DNA from 2 places in the Collimonas sp. GW821-FHT07E08 genome. Region 1 is predicted to be linked to the other one. Evidence: predicted binding sites of a transcription regulator. Region 1 holds the regulator's gene; the other holds the start of a gene.

Region 1 (3,414 bases):
TCAAAGGCCTGCAGAAAAGCTACGGCGCGCGCCAGGTAGTCCACGATGTGTCGCTGACAGTGCATTGCGGCGAAGTGGTCGGCCTGCTGGGCCCCAACGGCGCCGGCAAGACTACCTCGTTCTACATGATCGTCGGCCTGGTGCCGTCGGACGGCGGCGAGATCGACCTCGACGGCGTCGACATTTCGCGCTTGCCTATCCACCGGCGCGCGGTGCTCGGCCTGTCGTACCTGCCGCAAGAGGCATCGGTGTTCCGCAAGCTGACGGTGGAAGACAATATCCGCGCCGTGCTGGAACTGCAGCGTCCCAACGGCAAGCCGCTCACCAAGGCTCAAATCGACGAGCAGCTGCAGAAGCTGCTGCACGAACTGCAAATCGAAAAGCTGCGTGAAAACCAGGCGCTGTCGTTGTCGGGCGGTGAACGCCGGCGGGTCGAAATCGCCCGCGCGCTGGCCACCAATCCCCGCTTCGTCCTGCTGGATGAACCGTTTGCCGGGATCGACCCGATCGCCGTGATCGAGATCCAGCGCATCGTCCGCTTCCTCAAGGAACGCGGCATAGGCGTGCTGATCACCGACCACAATGTGCGCGAAACACTAGGCATCTGCGATCGCGCCTACATCATCAACCAGGGCAGCGTGCTGGCCAGCGGCAGTCCGGACGACATCATCGCCGACGAGTCGGTGCGGCGCGTATACCTGGGCGAGCATTTCCGCATGTAGCTTCATCGAGACATGCCCGAACGGTCGGGGACAAGGGAATGCGCCGCGCTGCCGCGGCAGCTTGCCCCGGATAAAGAAATACCAGTGAATTGTCTGCACGGAAGCCATGAAACAATCACTCCAGCTACGCACCTCGCAGCATCTTGCGCTGACACCCCAGTTGCAGCAGTCTATCAGGCTGCTGCAATTGTCCACGCTCGAACTGCACCAGGAGCTGGAACAAATCCTGTCGGACAATCCGCTGCTGGAGCGGGTCGACGACCCGCTCGACAATTCCGTACGCTTGCTGGCGGACGGCGCCATCAGCGGCACCACGTCGACCATGGATGCCCCGGTGGGCGACAGCGAAGTGAGCAGCTCGCCGAGCGAAAGCGAAACCGGACTGGACACGCCGCCGGCGGCCGAGAGCGGCCCGGAAAGCGGCGACGGCGAGTGGAGTTTCGACGATGTCGCGCGCAGCTCAAAAACCCCGGATGACGAAGATGCGCGGCCGCAGCTGGAAGCCCATGAATCCACCTTGCGCGAACATCTGCTGCAGCAGATGCGCGAGACGCTGCACGACATGCGCGACCGCGCCCTGGTCGAACTAACCATCGATGCGCTCGACGACAACGGCTATCTGGAAGAATCGCTGGAAGAAATCCTGGAGCGCCTGCCGCCGGAACTGGAAATCGCCATCGAGGAATTATCGACGGCGCTGAAGATGGTGCAGAGTTTCGACCCGGCAGGCGTCGGCGCCCGCAATGCGGCGGAATGCCTGAGCTTGCAGATCAAGCGTTTTATCAAAGTGCCATTTGTCACGCGCCGGCTTGCATTGGCGATTGTGCAAGACCACCTGATGCTTTTTGCGCAACGCGATTTCAATAAAATCAAGAAGGCGCTCGATTGCGACGACGAAGACCTGCGCGAGGCGCAGGCGGTCATCAAGCAATGCAATCCGCACCCTGGCGCGCCGTTCGCCGCCAACACCTCCGACTACGTCGTGCCCGACGTGATCGTCAGGCGCAGCAAGCAAGGCTGGCAGGTCATGCTCAACAATGACGTCATGCCAAGGCTCAGGGTGAATGTCCTGTATGCCAACATTCTGAAGCAAAGCAAGGGCGACGGCGCGCTCACTTCGCAGCTGCAGGAAGCCAAGTGGCTGATCAAGAATATGCGGCAGCGCTTCGACACCATCCTGCGCGTGGCGCAAGCCATCGTGGAACGCCAGAGGAATTTCTTTTCGCACGGCGCGGTGGCCATGCGGCCGCTTGTGTTGCGTGAAATAGCTGATACACTGGGACTACACGAGAGTACTATTTCTCGTGTAACCACTCAGAAATACATGCTCACTCCCCACGGGATGTTTGAACTGAAGTATTTCTTCGGCAGCCATGTTGCTACTGAGGCAGGTGGAGAGGCTTCCTCAACGGCAATCAGGGCACTCATTAAGCAATTGATAGGAGCGGAAGATACAAAAAATCCTTTCTCTGACAGCAAGATTGCCGACATGCTTGCGGAACAAGGTATGGTGGTAGCCCGCCGCACCGTCGCAAAATATCGCGAAGCACTGAAAATTCCGTCTGTTAATTTACGCAAGGCCTTGTAGTTCTTTTGGTTTGATTGTAAAGCTTACCCTTGCTGTGTCCAGACGAAGCGGGTTTCATTGGTTCTTGCCAGGACTGTCTGTTTTCGGACCGTCCGCCTAAAGATCCTGCGTATCCGGCTCCGGACCGCCAGCAATATTCTTGATAGGAGCGCTGTATGAACTTCACCATCAGTGGGCATCACCTCGAGTTAACCCCTGCCATTCGCGAATACGTACAAAGCAAACTAGAGCGTATCAAACGCCATTTCGACCAGGTCATCGATATCAGCGTGATCCTGACGGTCGACAAGATTACTGAAAAAGAAAAACGCCAGAAAGCGGAAATCAACCTGCGCGTAAAAGGAAAAGATTTGCATGCCGAAAGCATTGCCCACGATCTTTACGCCGCCATCGACGCCCTGATCGACAAACTCGATCGCCAGGTGATCAAATACAAGGACAAGATGCAAGACCACCAGCACGATGCGATCAAGCACCTGCCGGAAGAACTCCCCGCCGCGACCTGATCCGGCCTGCGCGAGCCGTGTGGCTCGCGCCAATAAATGAACAAGGGCGCAGTCAATGCGCCCTTTGTTATTATCAAACCATATTATTGTTTATCGCTGCGGCGCGTCCTTATTTCAATGCGCCGAACACCTTGCCGATAATCGCGCTGCCGGCGCCGACCGGATCCTGCCGTATCGCTTTCTCTTCGTCGCCGATGATGGTGTACAGGCCGTCCAGCGCACGCTGCGTGACGTAACCTTCAACGGTGCTTTGCTGGGCCGGCACCATGCCGGTCTTGCCGACTTGCCCCATGACCGAATTGTATTGCGCCGACAAGCCGTTGCGGTCGGTCACGCCTTTGACGATAGGCAGGAATTTCTGGCCCAGTTGCGCCGAAGTCTTTGACTTGAAGAAGTCAGTCACCGAAGTATCGCCGCCGGTCAGGATGTTTTTTGCATCCGTCACCGACATCGATTTCACTGCATTCAACAGCAGCGGCTTGGCCAGCGGCACTGCCTGTTCCGCGGCATGGTTCATCGACACTACCAGGTCGTCCAGTTTCTGTCCCTGGCCGGTCATCCTCAAGAGCGGCATGGCTTTATCGAGCACGCTGGGCAA
Region 2 (3,414 bases), on a different contig from region 1:
GATTTTTTTCCTGCCTTGGCGTTACGGGACGGTAGTTAAATGGGGTCAGAGTTTTTTTTCGGCAGTTTTACCGCCGAAAATTACTCTGACCCCATTTAACGGGCTACGGAGTAGGTTCGGTGGCATGCGATGGCCTTCGTTCGGTGTTACCTAAAAAGTTCGCTACTCCGTGGAAGCTAGCCGGGGGTAGCCCGGCAGCTAGTCACTTTTCTTGCTTCGCCAAGAAAAGTAACCAAAAGAAGGCGACCGCAAAGCCGTTGCCCTCCCTTCGGTCGGGTCCCCAAATGAGCCAGCGGTCAGCCGGGTGGGAAGACAAACTCGCTTCGCTCAAACATGTCTTCCCACAATTCCCGGCTGACCGCTGGCTCATTTGGCAACGTCCCCATGCGGAATTCAAAAGCAACGGCAACGTCAAGAGCCACGGCAACGTCAAAAGCAACAGCAACTACAACAGCAACGTCAAAACCAACAGCCTTGATGCCGCTACGGTCAGAGTTTTTGCTTGCCTTCGTTGCCCGGGATGTATGGACTCCAAGGCTGCGCACGGATTGTGGTCTTGGTTTTGTTGACTACGTTGAACTGGCCGTCTGCCTTGATTTCGCCGATCATTACCGGCTTGTGCAGGTGATGGTTGGTGGCGTCCATTTCCAGTTCATAGCCGGACGGGGCCTTGAATTTCTGGCCGGACATGGCGGCGATCACTTTGTCGGTGTCGGTGGACTTGGCTTTTTCCACGGCCTGTTTCCACATGTAGATGCCGACATAGGTCGCTTCCATCGGATCGTTGGTGACCACGGTGCTGGCGTTCGGCAGTTTCTTGGCGACGGCGTAGGCTTTCCATTTCTTGATGAAGGCGGTATTGACCGGGTTTTTCACCGACTCGAAATAATTCCATGCGGCCAGGTGGCCGACCAGCGGCTTGGCGTCGACGCCGCGCAATTCTTCTTCACCGACCGAGAACGCCACCACCGGCACGTCCGTGGCTTTCAGGCCGGCATTGCCCAGTTCCTTGTAGAACGGCACATTGGAATCGCCGTTGATGGTCGAGATCACTGCCGTTTTGCCGCCGGCGGAAAATTTCTTGATGTTGGCGACGATGGTCTGGTAGTCGGAGTGGCCGAACGGTGTGTAGACCTCGTCGATATCCGCATCTTTCACGCCCTTGCTATGCAGGAAGGCGCGCAGGATCTTGTTGGTGGTGCGCGGGTAGACATAGTCGGTGCCGAGCAGGACGAAGCGCTTGGCGCCGCCGCCTTCTTTCGACATCAGGTATTCGGTGGCCGGGATCGCTTGCTGGTTAGGCGCGGCGCCGGTGTAGAACACGTTCTTCTCCAGCTCTTCGCCTTCATACTGCACCGGATAGAACAGCAGGCTGTTGAGTTCCTTGAAGACCGGCAGCACCGATTTGCGCGAAACCGAGGTCCAGCAGCCGAACACCACCGACACCTTGTCCTGCGAAACCAGCTGGCGCGCCTTTTCGGCGAACAGCGGCCAGTTGGAAGCCGGGTCGACCACCACCGGCTCCAGTTGCTTGCCCATCACGCCGCCGTTGGCGTTGATCTCTTCAATCGCCATCAGGGCCACATCCTTCAGCGAGGTTTCAGAGATCGCCATGGTGCCCGACAGCGAATGCAGGATGCCTACCTTGATGGTGTCCGCGGCAAATGCAGACGGCAGCCAGGAGCTGGCGGCCAGGGCGAAAGCGCCGAGTGCGGTAGCTTTCAGAAGGGTGCGACGTGACATGAATTTCTCCTCCGGTTATGAGCGATAAAAAACAGAAAAAGCACGAGCAAAGAAAGCCTGCGGCAAACCTGGTGAGGGGATGCGCCGATTACACAATGGCATTAGCAGAATGCATGCCAGAGAGGCGGGGCGGCGCCATGCGCCGGATTCGGGGAGAACGACTTGAATCTGGAACAATATCGACGCCAGCGAGACGCGCGGCGCCCATATTTGGTGAGAGGGGATTTTGGTGCAGGATAAGCGCACCAGCATGGTGCCGCGCTATGCGGCGACCCTGGGGGCGCCGCAAAAAACGATACCGATTGGTGCGGAAAACCGGAACTGGCTGGCCAGCTCCGGGATTGGTTCAGGGAACGATGGTGGTAAACAGGTAAACCGCAAAAATCACCAGGTGCACCGTGCCTTGCATGACCGTGGTGCGGCCGGTGCCGAGCGACAGCGTGGCGACGATGAAAGACAGCAGCAGCAGCACGGTGGATTTGACGTCCAGGCCGAGCGACAGGGTCCAGCCGGTGGTGAGCGAAACGATGGCAACCGCCGGAATGGTCAGGCCGATGCTGGCCAGCGCCGAACCCAGCGCCAGGTTGAGGCTGGTCTGCAGGCGGTTGGCGCGCGCCGCACGCACCGCGGCCAGTCCTTCCGGCAGCAGCACCACCGCGGCAATGATGATGCCGACCAGGGTCTTGGGCGCGCCGACGCTCGCCACCGCGGTTTCCAGGGCCGGCGCCAGCGATTTCGCCAGCAGCACCACCGCTCCCAGGCAAACCAGCAGCAAGCCGCCGCTGAGCGCGGCCACCTTGGCTGATGGCGGCGCCGCGTGGACATCTTCATCGTTGACAGCTTCTTCCGGCAAGAAGTAATCGCGATGGCGCACGGTCTGCACCAGCACGAAGGTGCCGTACAGTATCAGCGAGATGACGGCGATGAACGCCAGCTGGCTGGGACTGTAGAACGGGCCGGCGGCGCTCGAGGTGTAGTTGGGCAGCACCAGCGTCAGCACCGCGATCGCCGCCAGCGTCGCCAGCGAAGCGCTCACGCCCAGCAAGCCGAAACTCTGTTCCTTGTGGCGGCTGGCGCCGACCAGCAGGCAGATGCCGACGATGCCGTTGAGGATGATCATGATGGCGGCAAACACGGTATCGCGCGCCAGGCCCGTGGTTTCTTCGCCGCCGGCCAGCATCAGCGAGACGATCAGCGCCACTTCGATCAGGGTCACCGCCAGCGCCAGCACCAGCGTGCCGTAAGGTTCGCCGACCCGGTGCGCGACGACCTCGGCGTGGTACACCGCCGCCAGTACGCTGCCGAGCAGGCCAATCACCAGCAATATCGTATAAAAGCCGCCTGGATTAAAGCTCGCGCCGCCGAGCAGGAGCCAGCCGGCGACCGGAGCGGCGATGGACCATATGGGGAGTGCAGGGGAAATTTTCATATGGCGATTGGACACGCATCAAGCATTTTTTGCAAGTATTGCGTGGAAATCGGCCGCCGGCAAGGACAAGGCGCTTCATCTCACCAGGCCCAGCAGCCGGGATTTGCCGCGCATGGCCGATTCCGGCTGCATGCTCTTGCCGGCAACCGGCACCGTCATCAGCTTTTCCAGCGCCCTGGCCAGCTTGACCCGGCCCGCCGCCGACATCCTTGTCATCGGCAGGCGCAGTTCGTCCTGTATCT

What was found. The regulator sigma-54, encoded in region 1, starts transcription at its own class of promoters, with help from an activator protein. The targets are predictions, from matches to a motif close to TGGCANGNAANCTGCTTT.
Region 2: a site for sigma-54 is predicted at 1,845-1,862, ahead of urtA (urea ABC transporter substrate-binding protein). Genes of this name have one in related genera too.

What each region holds. Positions count from the first base shown of each region.
Region 1 covers NZ_JBWKQR010000007.1:203,590-207,003, forward strand. The annotation lists gene lptB (LPS export ABC transporter ATP-binding protein) at 1-722, shown strand, start outside; gene AC07RZ_RS11285 (RNA polymerase factor sigma-54) at 829-2,310, shown strand; gene hpf (ribosome hibernation-promoting factor, HPF/YfiA family) at 2,466-2,816, shown strand; gene AC07RZ_RS11295 (DUF4197 domain-containing protein) at 2,926-3,414, opposite strand, start outside.
Region 2 covers NZ_JBWKQR010000004.1:161,363-164,776, forward strand. The annotation lists gene urtA (urea ABC transporter substrate-binding protein) at 490-1,743, opposite strand; gene AC07RZ_RS06850 (calcium:cation antiporter) at 2,090-3,172, opposite strand; gene dapA (4-hydroxy-tetrahydrodipicolinate synthase) at 3,248-3,414, opposite strand, start outside.